Regions from separate parts of the Klebsiella oxytoca genome, predicted to be linked through region 2. Evidence: predicted binding sites of a transcription regulator. Region 2 holds the regulator's gene; the other holds the start of a gene.
The links. The regulator CRP, encoded in region 2, controls carbon source genes, mostly activating them, when cyclic AMP is high. The targets are predictions, from matches to a motif close to ATGTGANNNNNNTCACAT.
Positions count from the first base shown of each region.

Region 1 (5,657 bases), 2.3 Mb from region 2:
GCCTTTAGCTACTACGCCAGCAAGGCCCTTGATAGCGACCCGATCCCGCCGGACACGCCGGTCAACTACTACATGCAGTTTGGCGATAAAAAGAATCAATACCTGGAGGCCACCGAATGGGGCTGGCAGATCGATCCGCTGGGCTTTCGCACCATTATTACCCGCTACTACAACGACTGGCGTCTGCCGGTATTTCCGATTGAAAACGGTATTGGGGTGATTGAGTCCTGGGACGGCGTAAACCAGGTGGCCGACGACTACCGCATCGCCTATCATCGCGACCATATCAACGCGATGAAAGAGGCGATGTTTGAGGATGGCGCGCAGGTAATTGGCTATCTGGGCTGGGGGTTAATCGATATTCTCAGTTCTCAGGGCGATATGCGCAAACGCTACGGGGTTGTTTACGTGAATCGCGAAAACCACGATCTGAAGGACCTCAAGCGCGTGCCGAAGAAAAGCTATGCCTGGCTGAAGCGGGCCATTCGCAGTAACGGTGAAGAGATGTAGCGGAATCGCGGGCGGGCAGATGGTATATTCTGCCCGCCAGCTACTATCAGCAAAGTAAAAGGATCGGGTAATGACGGCCAAATATCTGAGTATCGCGCGGGAAATCAAAAAACGTATTATCAGCCGCCAGTATCCCGCCAGCGAGCCGTTACCCGACCAGTTTGCGTTCGCGGCGGAATTCAATACCAGCAGGATGACCATCCAGCAGGCGATGCGCCAGCTGATTGTCGAAGGTCTTATCTACACCCGCAAGGGTCAGGGAACGTTTGTACGTAAAAACTTCCTCCAGCTTTCACAATGGGAACTGCCCGGCAGCGACTATTTTGGCGCGACGAAAACCTGGGAACATTTAGGAGAAGTCACCAGCCGGGTGATTCGCTTCGAGCTGCGGTTCCCGACGGAAAAAGAGCAAAGCTCGCTGCTGATTGATGCCGACGCTCCGGTCTATGATTTCGTCCGCCTGCGGCTGCTTAACGATGAGCCCGTGTCGCTGGATCTCACCGTAATGCCCGTTGCGCTGGTACCCGGTCTGAATAAAGCACATCTTGAAAGCTCGGTGTTTCGTTACGTGCAGGAGACGCTGGGGTTAAAAATGATGGGCTCGTATCGCGTGGTGCGGGCGCTGAAGCCGCAGGAACTGGACAGGGAACACCTTAACTGCGAGGCGAGCGATCCGGTGCTGGAAGTCGAACAAGTTATCTATCTGGAAGACGGGACGCCGCTGGAGTATGCCCATTGCCACTATCGTTACGATCACGGCGGAATAATTCTGGTTAATAACGGATAAAAAAATGGCGGGCACCGGGCCCGCCACCGTGCGTTAAACGCGTTTAGTTCAGACGCACCGGCATACCGGAACGGTTCTGAATCGCCTGATCGAGGACGCTCTGGTCTACGTCAGCCTGGCTGGACACGCTCTGCACTGATTTGGTCAGCGTAATCGGTACGATTTCGTCGCCCTGGAACTGTGCTTCTGTAGTAGAGAGCGGGTTGTGAACTTCAATGTAGCGGCTGCCGTCTGGCTCAGTCGTCGCTTTCACTGGCTCATCGATAAATTCAACGCGGGTGCCGACCGGCACGTTTTCAAACAGGAATTTAATATCGTCGTTACGCAGACGTACGCAGCCGTGGCTGACGCGCAGGCCGATACCGAAGTTGGCGTTAGTACCGTGAATGGCGTACAGGCGGCCGATATACAGCGCGTACAGGCCCATCGGGTTATCAGGACCGGCAGGAACCACCGCAGGCAGCGGTTCGCCGGCCGCGCGGTATTCGGCATGCATTTTGGCCGTCGGGGTCCAGGTCGGACCGGCTTTTTTACGCTCAACTTTGGTGACCCAGTTGATTGGCGTGTCTTTACCTAGCTGACCGATACCGATAGGCAACACGATGACGGTGTTAGTGCCCTTCGGATAGTAGTAGAGGCGCATCTCCGCGCTGTTGATGACGATACCTTCATGCACGGTGTCCGGCAGGATCAGCTGCTGTGGGATGTTCAGCACCGTACCGCCCTTCGGCAGGAAGGTGTCCACGCCCGGGTTGGCTTCCAGCATGTTGGATAAACCCATCTGATATTCGGCGGCAAAATATTCCAGCGGCTGCTTGTTGCCTTCCGGAATAGTGATCACCTGATTCTGACCAATCAGACGGCTGCCGTCGGTCGGCAGAGGGTAGGTTACAGCAGATGCTGTGTTGCAAAAGCCCACGATGGCGAAGGCTGCCGCGAAGAGAGTTGATAATTTCATAATCTTTATGTCGTGGGCGAGGTTAATGCCACACAAGCCTTTGTCAGTTTAAACAGGAAGTCGATGGGAGCGCATTATATGTGCTTTCCGGCAAACAGGTAAATGAGATGTGTACGAAATCACATTTTTTTCCTGCTACTGTGAGTGTAGCCCGTCAGCGCTGGCTTTGCGGCCTGAAAACGGGAGGGAATCACCCCTCCAGAAGCCGCGACTGCAGCGCTTCTCGCGCCTGTGGCGTAAGCCGATACTCTTTTTCCAGCCAGGCATCGACGCTGGCGTAACGCTCCTCGATCCCGGAAAGCGCAGCCGCAAGATAAGATTCATGAACCGTCATTATTTCCGCCAGGTTCTGCCGGCCGCGGGCGGTCAGCTTATCGCCGAGCGAGGCGAGCATAAAATCTTCGACCTGAGTCAGCATGCCCTGGGTGAGCAGATACTCTTCCATCACCGTCTGGCGATCGCAGCCGAGGGCGAAGAGCGTTAAAGCGCAACCTACGCCGGTGCGGTCTTTGCCCACCGCGCAGTGCTGCAGCAGCGCGCCGTCGAAAGGCTCCATCAGCCAACCGGCGAGCTGGCGATAGGCGGCGTTATTGAACGGCAGCTGGCGATAGAGCTCCAGCATAAACTGCTCGCCGTTCAGGTCATTTAACGTGTCGGCGTTGAGCTCGGTCACTTTAGCGTTGACGTCGCGAACGTGCGGGTTCGCAGGGGCGTTGAGGTAGTGAGCCGTTTTGTTCAGCTTATCGGGGCTGCGACTCACCTCTCCCGGGTCGCGATAATCAATTACCCGGCTAAGCGGAATTGAGTCCAGATGGGTTAAGTCATCGGTCGTCATCATATGCAGCGAGCCGGAACGGAATAATTTCCCCGAACGCACGCGGCGACCGTCGGCGGTACGCTGGCCGCCCAGATCGCGAAAGTTGATACCGCCCTGCAGCGATAAAAAAGCCGGATGACGAGAGATTGTGGTCATAGGTTCCTTCCAGATTAAGGTAAAAAATTACGCAGTTAGCAGTGTATACCCAAAATAGTTCCCGTTACGGGACAAAACGGTTAACCGTTTAGAACAACGTCTGCGGCAGGTGAAAGAATCCTCCCTCGCACAGGCAATTTGTAGAATGACGGGTATAACCGCGCAATATGACATGACTCTGACACGGGCGTCATTGATGATTTTATAACGGCCCGTGAAAAGTGGAGCATTTGCTGGCATAATGTCTGGTTCATCACACTTCTCATTCTCTTTTTTCAGGATAACCCCGTGCTAGTATCCAGCAACGTGACCATGCAGTTCGGCAGTAAGCCGCTGTTCGAAAACATTTCCGTCAAATTTGGCGGCGGCAACCGTTACGGCCTGATTGGCGCCAACGGTAGCGGCAAATCCACCTTTATGAAGATCCTCGGCGGCGATCTTGAGCCGACGCTGGGCAATGTCTCCCTCGACCCAAACGAGCGTATCGGTAAGCTGCGTCAGGATCAGTTTGCGTTTGAAGAGTTTAGCGTGCTGGATACGGTCATTATGGGCCACGGCGAGCTGTGGGAAGTGAAGCAGGAGCGCGACCGCATTTACTCGCTGGCGGAGATGAGCGAAGAAGACGGCTACAAGGTAGCCGATCTTGAAGTTCTGTACGGCGAGATGGACGGTTATTCCGCTGAAGCCCGCGCCGGCGAGCTGCTGCTCGGCGTGGGTATCCCGGTAGAACAGCATTATGGCCCGATGAGCGAAGTCGCTCCCGGCTGGAAGCTGCGCGTTCTACTGGCACAGGCGCTGTTCTCCAATCCGGATATCCTGCTGCTCGATGAACCGACGAACAACCTGGACATCGATACCATTCGCTGGCTTGAGCAGACGCTCAACGAGCGTGACAGCACCATGATCATCATCTCGCACGACCGTCACTTCCTGAACATGGTGTGTACCCATATGGCGGATCTGGATTACGGTGAGCTGCGCGTTTATCCTGGCAACTACGATGAATATATGACCGCAGCGACCCAGGCGCGCGAACGTCTGCTGGCGGATAACGCCAAGAAGAAAGCGCAGATTGCCGACCTGCAATCTTTTGTTAGCCGCTTTAGCGCTAACGCCTCCAAATCTCGCCAGGCGACCTCGCGCGCCCGTCAGATTGATAAAATTAAGCTGGATGAAGTGAAAGCGTCCAGCCGTCAGAACCCGTTCATCCGCTTTGAGCAGGACAAGAAACTGTTCCGTAATGCCCTCGAAGTGGAAGCGCTGGCAAAAGGTTTTGATAACGGCCCGCTGTTCAAAAACTTTAACCTGCTGCTGGAAGTGGGCGAGAAGATTGCCATTCTGGGCGCCAACGGCGTGGGTAAATCGACGATGCTGAAAACCCTGGTCGGCGATCTGGCGCCGGACAACGGTACCGTTAAGTGGTCTGAGAACGCGCAGATCGGCTACTACGCGCAGGATCATGAGTATGAATTTGAAAACGATCTGACGGTATTTGAGTGGATGAGCCAGTGGAAGCAGGAAAGCGATGACGAGCAGGCGGTGCGTAGCATCCTCGGTCGCCTGCTGTTCAGCCAGGACGATATCAAGAAGCCGGCGAAAGTACTCTCCGGTGGCGAAAAAGGCCGCATGCTGTTCGGTAAGCTGATGATGCAGAAACCGAATATCCTGGTGATGGACGAACCGACCAACCACCTGGATATGGAATCGATCGAATCGCTTAACATGGCGCTGGAGATGTATCAGGGCACCCTGATTTTCGTTTCCCACGACCGTGAGTTTGTTAGCTCGCTGGCGACCCGGGTGATTGAAATTACGCCGGAGCGCGTTGTGGACTTCACCGGTAACTACGAAGATTATCTGCGCAGTAAAGGTATCGAATAATTTTCCTGTTGTTTGTCCCGGATTGCGGCGCTGCTGCGCCTTATCCGGGCTACCTCCCACAGACGGCGATGAACCTGTGCTGTGCATCTGTCCGGGCAACCGGCCCACAGACGGCGATGAACCTGTAGCTCGGGCAAGGCGCGTTAAGCGCCGCTCCCGGGAGCAGGGTGCAGAAGACCTCCAGTTAAGCGCAAAGTGGCTGAATTTCCCGGAGGCGATGCTGCGCATCTGTCCGGGCTACCGGATCGCAGGCTGCGTTGAACCTGTGCTGTGCATCTGTCCGGGCAACCGGCTCACAGACGATGGTGAAACTGTAGCCCGGGCAAGGCGCGTCAAGCGCCGCCCCCGGGAACAGAGCGCAGAGTGGCTGAATTCTCCGGAGGCGTTGCTGTGCCTTATCCAGGCTACCGGCGACAGCGCAAAAAAGGTCTGTTGCTCCTGTGCCCTCTCCCGGTGGGAGAGGGCTCCAGTCCGCACTACACCAGCCACTCGCTCCTTTCTTCACCATTTACCAGCAGCCGGCGTTTTTCTCCCGCCAGTAACGACAC
Region 1 covers NZ_CP046115.1:1,859,845-1,865,501, forward strand. The annotation lists gene GJ746_RS08630 (glycoside hydrolase family 1 protein) at 1-510, shown strand, start outside; gene GJ746_RS08635 (GntR family transcriptional regulator) at 581-1,297, shown strand; gene ldtB (L,D-transpeptidase) at 1,341-2,255, opposite strand; gene GJ746_RS08645 (tyrosine-protein phosphatase) at 2,446-3,228, opposite strand; gene GJ746_RS08650 (ABC-F family ATPase) at 3,517-5,109, shown strand; gene GJ746_RS08655 (TIM-barrel domain-containing protein) at 5,586-5,657, opposite strand, start outside.
Region 1: a site for CRP is predicted at 2,363-2,380, ahead of ldtB (L,D-transpeptidase). Genes of this name have one in related genera too.

Region 2 (5,657 bases):
TTCGCTGATAGGCCAGCGCCGGTGCCTGATGGTCGTCGCTAAGAATAAGCCTGATGGCCTCCTGATCGGCTTCCAGCGCATCGTGAGCATTTTTGCGCAGCAGGCCGCTTTGCCACTGCGGCCATAGCCAGACCATTCCACCGAAGGCGATCAAACAACCAATCAGGGTATCAATCAGTCTGGCGATGATGAACTGCTCGCCGTTCAGGGTGAGCAACTGCAGGGTATAAACCGCGGTGACCGTAAATCCGACCATTGCCCAGCCGTAATGTTTGCGAATAATCAGATAGCTTAACAGCGTAATGAACAGCATCGCGGTCAGCGTATAGCCTTCAGGGACGTGAAAGTGCAGCGTCAGTCCGGCTATTAACAATCCAGCTATCGTCCCGGCAGCCCGGTGGACAATGCGTACCCGCGTCGCGCCGTAGCCGTTTTGCGTCACGAATAGCACCGTCATCAGGATCCAGTAGGGTTTTGGCAGGTGCAGCGCGCTGCCCATCAGGCTGGCTGCGCTCAACATAACGCTGATCCGAGCGGCGTTACGTAACGCCGGTGATTTAAACGACAGATAGTTTTTCAACGCCGGCAGCAGCGGCAGACGGCGGGTTTTATCCGCCATCAGATTCCGCGCGTAAAGCGGGCGCTGGGTGCGCAGAACCCGGGCAATACGGCTGAAGTGCCAGGCGCAAAACTGCCCGACAGGATTATCCGGATGCTGCGAAGCGATTTTTTCCAGCGCACCGATCTGCTTATCCATCTGAAAGCGCCGAGGATAGCGATGGTAGAGCAGATCGTCCGCCAGTTCCCGCAGGCGGGCGGCAACGGTTTGTGCGCTCCAGCGGATCACCGCTTCAGCGTGGCTGCGTTCCACCAGCTTCTGTACCTCTTCCGGCTGATGAAGGCTGACGGAAATATGCTCCTGCAGGTCCAGCCCGACCTGGAAAGCGCGCAGCAGGCGTTTGTGATCGCTGCGCTGATTGGCCGCCAGCATATGCATCTGCTGATAGCACTGGGTAATCAGATCCACCACCTTTTGTTGGCGATTAAGCAGCGGGGGCAGAGATGTGGTGGGGTCCGTATGCTGGGTAAGCAGACTGTATTTAGCCTCGCAGTAGTTGGCTAATTCCCGGTAAAGCAGGCTCAGGGACTCGCGCAGCGGCTGTTCGCGCCATAGCCAAAACCAGAACCAGTTAAAAACGCCATACCACAGGGTGCCGAGGGCATAGATCAGCAGCGGCTCCCAGACCGGCATATTGCCTGCGAGACTCAGAGTAAAGATAGCCGCGATAAGCGAGGCTGGCAGCAGCCTGGCATGCAGCGGGCTGATTTCGGCAGTGACGCCGAGGATAAGCGCGAGGCCCGTGAGAATAATCGGCAGCGGGATTTCACGCAGCAGGAGGAGCTGGACAATCAGGCTACAGCCAGCAAACAGGCAGCCGCCGATAATCAGACGTTTGAAGAAACGTTTATGCGGCGTATCCAGCCCGGCAATGTTGCAGCAGGCGGGAACAAGAGAAAACAGAAGCCCCTGCTGTAAATGGCCAAACAGAAGACCAATGGCGACCGGCAGACACAACACCAGCGTTTGCCGCAGTGCATAGTTGACTTCAGGGTGGTAAATCAGCCTGCGCCACATGGGGAGAAAACAAAAACGGCGTATTGTCTGGCAATACGCCGTTTTACCGACTTAACGGGTACCGTAGACGACGATAGTTTTACCGTGCGCGGAGATCAGGTTTTGATCTTCCAGCATTTTCAGAATACGACCCACGGTCTCGCGAGAGCATCCGACGATCTGACCGATTTCCTGACGAGTAATTTTAATTTGCATACCGTCCGGGTGGGTCATCGCATCCGGCTGTTTTGCCAGATTCAGCAGCGTCTGAGCGATACGACCGGTAACGTCGAGGAAGGCAAGGTTGCCCACTTTCTCAGATGTAACCTGCAGACGGCGTGCCATTTGCGAAGATAGACGCATCAGGATATCCGGGTTTACCTGGATCAGCTGACGGAATTTTTTGTAGGAGATCTCGGCCACTTCACATGCGGTTTTCGCACGTACCCAGGCGCTACGCTCCTGACCTTCTTCAAACAGGCCTAATTCACCGATGAAATCGCCCTGGTTGAGGTAAGAGAGGATCATCTCTTTACCTTCTTCATCCTTGATGAGTACAGCCACGGAGCCTTTAACGATGTAGTACAACGTTTCTGCTTTCTCACCCTGGTGGATCAGCGTGCTCTTTGATGGGTACTTATGAATGTGGCAATGAGACAAGAACCATTCAAGGGTAGGGTCTGTTTGCGGTTTGCCAAGCACCATGCGCGGTTATCCTCTGTTATAAGCTATCTCCGGGTGCCGACACAACACGGCATCCGGGCATGCAATCGTATTGAATCCCTGTACCTGGGAATCCGGCTGAAAGTTTTCTGCAGCCTGTAATGTGAACTCCTCTGCATACATGCAGTACATCAATGTATTACTGTAGCATCAAGACTGTTTTAGCATAGCTTTCGCTGCATGTCTCCTGGTGTCTCGCTTCAGCATGACCCAGGTCGCCTTCCGTTGCGAGAAATGTTATGTGCGCGTAATCTGTCAGGAAAATTACAGACCTGGAGTTAAATTTATGCAAGCGCGAGTGAAGTGGGTTGAAGGGTTAACCTTCATCGGTGAGTCGGCTTCCGGTCACCAGATTCTGATGGACGGCAATTCCGGGGATAAAGCGCCGAGCCCAATGGAAATGGTGCTAATGGCGGCGGGCGGATGCAGCGCGATTGATGTCGTGTCCATTTTGCAGAAGGGTCGGCATAACGTTACCAACTGCGAAGTTAAGCTGACTTCTGAGCGTCGCGAAGAAGCGCCGCGTCTGTTTACCCATATCAACCTGCATTTTATTGTGACCGGTAAAGAGCTGAAAGATGCAGCCGTTTCCCGCGCTGTCGACCTGTCGGCGGAAAAATATTGCTCGGTGGCGCTGATGCTGGAGAAAGCGGTAAACATTACCCACTCTTATGAAGTCATCGAAGGGTAAAGCGACCGGACCCCGGCAGTGCAATCGTGCTGCCGGGATTGGCTTCTTAGCTAATTTTTCTGCCTTCCATCAGCCGTTCGACCAGCGGCGCCATAATAAGCTCCATCGCCAGTCCCATTTTTCCGCCCGGAACCACCAGCGTATTCATATGTGAGATAAATGAACCCTGCAGCATCGCCAGCAGCCAGGGGAAATCGATATTTTTCAGATTCCGAAAGTGAATGACGACAAAGCTTTCATCCAGCGAAGGGATGGCTTTAGCCGCAAACGGGTTGGACGTATCCACCGTCGGTACACGCTGGAAGTTGAGATGGGTGCGCGAAAACTGCGGGGTGATAAAGTTGATGTAATCTTCCATTGAGCGGACGACGGAATCCATCACCGCCTCACGAGAGTGCCCGCGTTCGCTGGTGTCGCGGATAAGCTTCTGGATCCACTCAAGATTGACGATCGGCACCACGCCGACCAGCAGGTCAACATGGTTAGCGACATTATGCTGAGGCGTAACCACGCCGCCGTGCAGCCCTTCATAAAACAGAACGTCAGTTGGTTCGGGCAGCGGCTGCCAGGGCGTGAAGGTTCCTGGAACCTGATTCCACGGCACGGCTTCATCATAGGTATGTAAATACTTGCGCGACTGACCTTTGCCGCTGAGCCCATATTCCGCAAAGGTCTGTTCCAGCAGGCCGAAGTCGTTGGCCTCGGGGCCAAAGTAGCTGATATGTTTACCCTGATCGCGTGTTTTACGGATCGCCATGTCCATTTCCGGACGGGTGTAGCGGTGAAAGCTATCGCCTTCTACTTCGGCGGCATGCAGATTTAGCTGGGCGAAAATTTTGCGAAAGGCAAGGCTGGTGGTCGTGGTTCCCGCGCCGCTGGAGCCCGTGACGGCAATCACCGGATGTTTGGCAGACATAACTACTCCCAGGATAAACGATAGTGTGTGCCGCCTTAGCCGTGAAACTGCTTGCGGGGCATGATGTTGACCGTCTCGTGCAGCTCTGACCACACCAGCACGGCTTCTCCGCTTTTCAACTGTTGTTTAACATCGGAGACTTTATCAGTCAGCGAACGTTCATGTTCACCATAATCGGTGCCTTCACGTAATACAAAACTTTCGATCAGATTGTCCAGCGTTTCGGGATCGAGATCTTGCCAGGGAATGATCATATTTTCGCTCCTAACCAACGGGTTAGCCAATCCGGGATGCGCTTTTCAAGCCACATTTCCGGCTTACGCAGCGTGCCGCCGACGAAACCAACGTGCCCACCGTGCTCCGTGAGCTGATATTCAACGTTCGCCGGCAGCTGCTCTTGCGGAGGAATTGAGTGGTGATCCATAAAAGGATCGTCCTTCGCGTGAATAATCAGCGTTGGCTTAGTGATATCGCTTAATCGCGGCATGGCGCTGCACTGGCGATAATAGTCCAGCGCATCGGCAAAACCGTGGATCCTGGCGGTGATGCTGTCGTCAAATTCGCGGATACGGCGCATGCTTTTTAGCTGACGTAAATCGACAGGCAGAGAGCCGGGATAGGCTTTGAGTTTACGTGCGGCGTTAGCTTTCAGCAGGTTGAGCAAGTAGCGCTGATAAACGCGGGAGAAACCTTTGTCCATATGCGAGCTGCAGGCTTCCAGCATAAACGGAGCCGAGACGATAACCGCGGCATCGACGGGAATATCATCGCCTTCTTTTGCCAGCAGGCAGCCCAGCATATTGCCCCCGAGCGAATATCCAACCGCTGCGGTTGGGACATCGCCGTATTCGCGCTGGAGCCAGCGTAAAAACCAGGCGCCGTCTTCCGTTTCACCCGAATGGTAAATACGGTTATTGCGGTTTGGTTCGCCGCTACAGCCGCGAAAGTGCATTACCACGCCCAGCCATCCGCGCTGCATTGCCGCGTGGATGAGTCCGTGCGCGTAAGGGCTGTGCAGGCTGCCCTCCAGGCCGTGAAAAACGACTAACCGAGGTTTATGGCGCGCCTGAGAAGGGTCTTCACTCCATGCGAGATCGACAAAATCGCCATCCGGCAGTTCAAGACGCTGCCAGTGGGGAGTGAAACGGAGTTTGCGACGGATTAGCCGCGGCAACATGGTTTGCAAATGACGATTGCCCAGGCCGCGCATCGGGTGAAACTGCTGCGAGTCGTTTTCAGGGGGCGTCATTTCTGTAGGAGTGATATCAACCATAGCACCAGAGCAATTAATAATCTTTGTCCATACTATACCGCGCATGAAGTGCGCAGGTTAGCCAATATGTGGTCTTGCGGCTAATCGGTAAGCAGGTTACGTGAAAAAGCCGCGGAGAGAGATGAAAAAAGGCGGGTTTCCCCGCCTTGCTGGATGCATATTGCCGCTAGCCTTCCTGCAGCATTTGCTCCAGCTGTTCCTGGGCATCCAGCCAGGCCATTTCACACTCTTCCAGCCCGGACTTCGCGCTAGCCTGTTGCTGTAAACAGGCGGTGAGTTCTGCTTTGCGGCTTTGATCGTACAACTCGCTGTCGCCGAGCTGCTCTTCCGCCTGCGCCAGCAGTGCGTTGAGCTTTTCCATCTCTTTTTCCAGTCGGGCAATCTCTTTGCGCAGCGGCTGGGTTTGCGTACGCAGCTCGGCTTCCCGGCGTTTCTGATC
Region 2 covers NZ_CP046115.1:4,962,848-4,968,504, reverse strand. The annotation lists gene GJ746_RS23310 (YccS/YhfK family putative transporter) at 1-1,636, opposite strand, end outside; gene crp (cAMP-activated global transcriptional regulator CRP) at 1,688-2,320, opposite strand; gene GJ746_RS23300 (OsmC family protein) at 2,625-3,029, shown strand; gene GJ746_RS23295 (phosphoribulokinase) at 3,076-3,945, opposite strand; gene GJ746_RS23290 (YheU family protein) at 3,981-4,199, opposite strand; gene GJ746_RS23285 (hydrolase) at 4,196-5,194, opposite strand; gene GJ746_RS23280 (ABC transporter ATP-binding protein) at 5,385-5,657, opposite strand, start outside.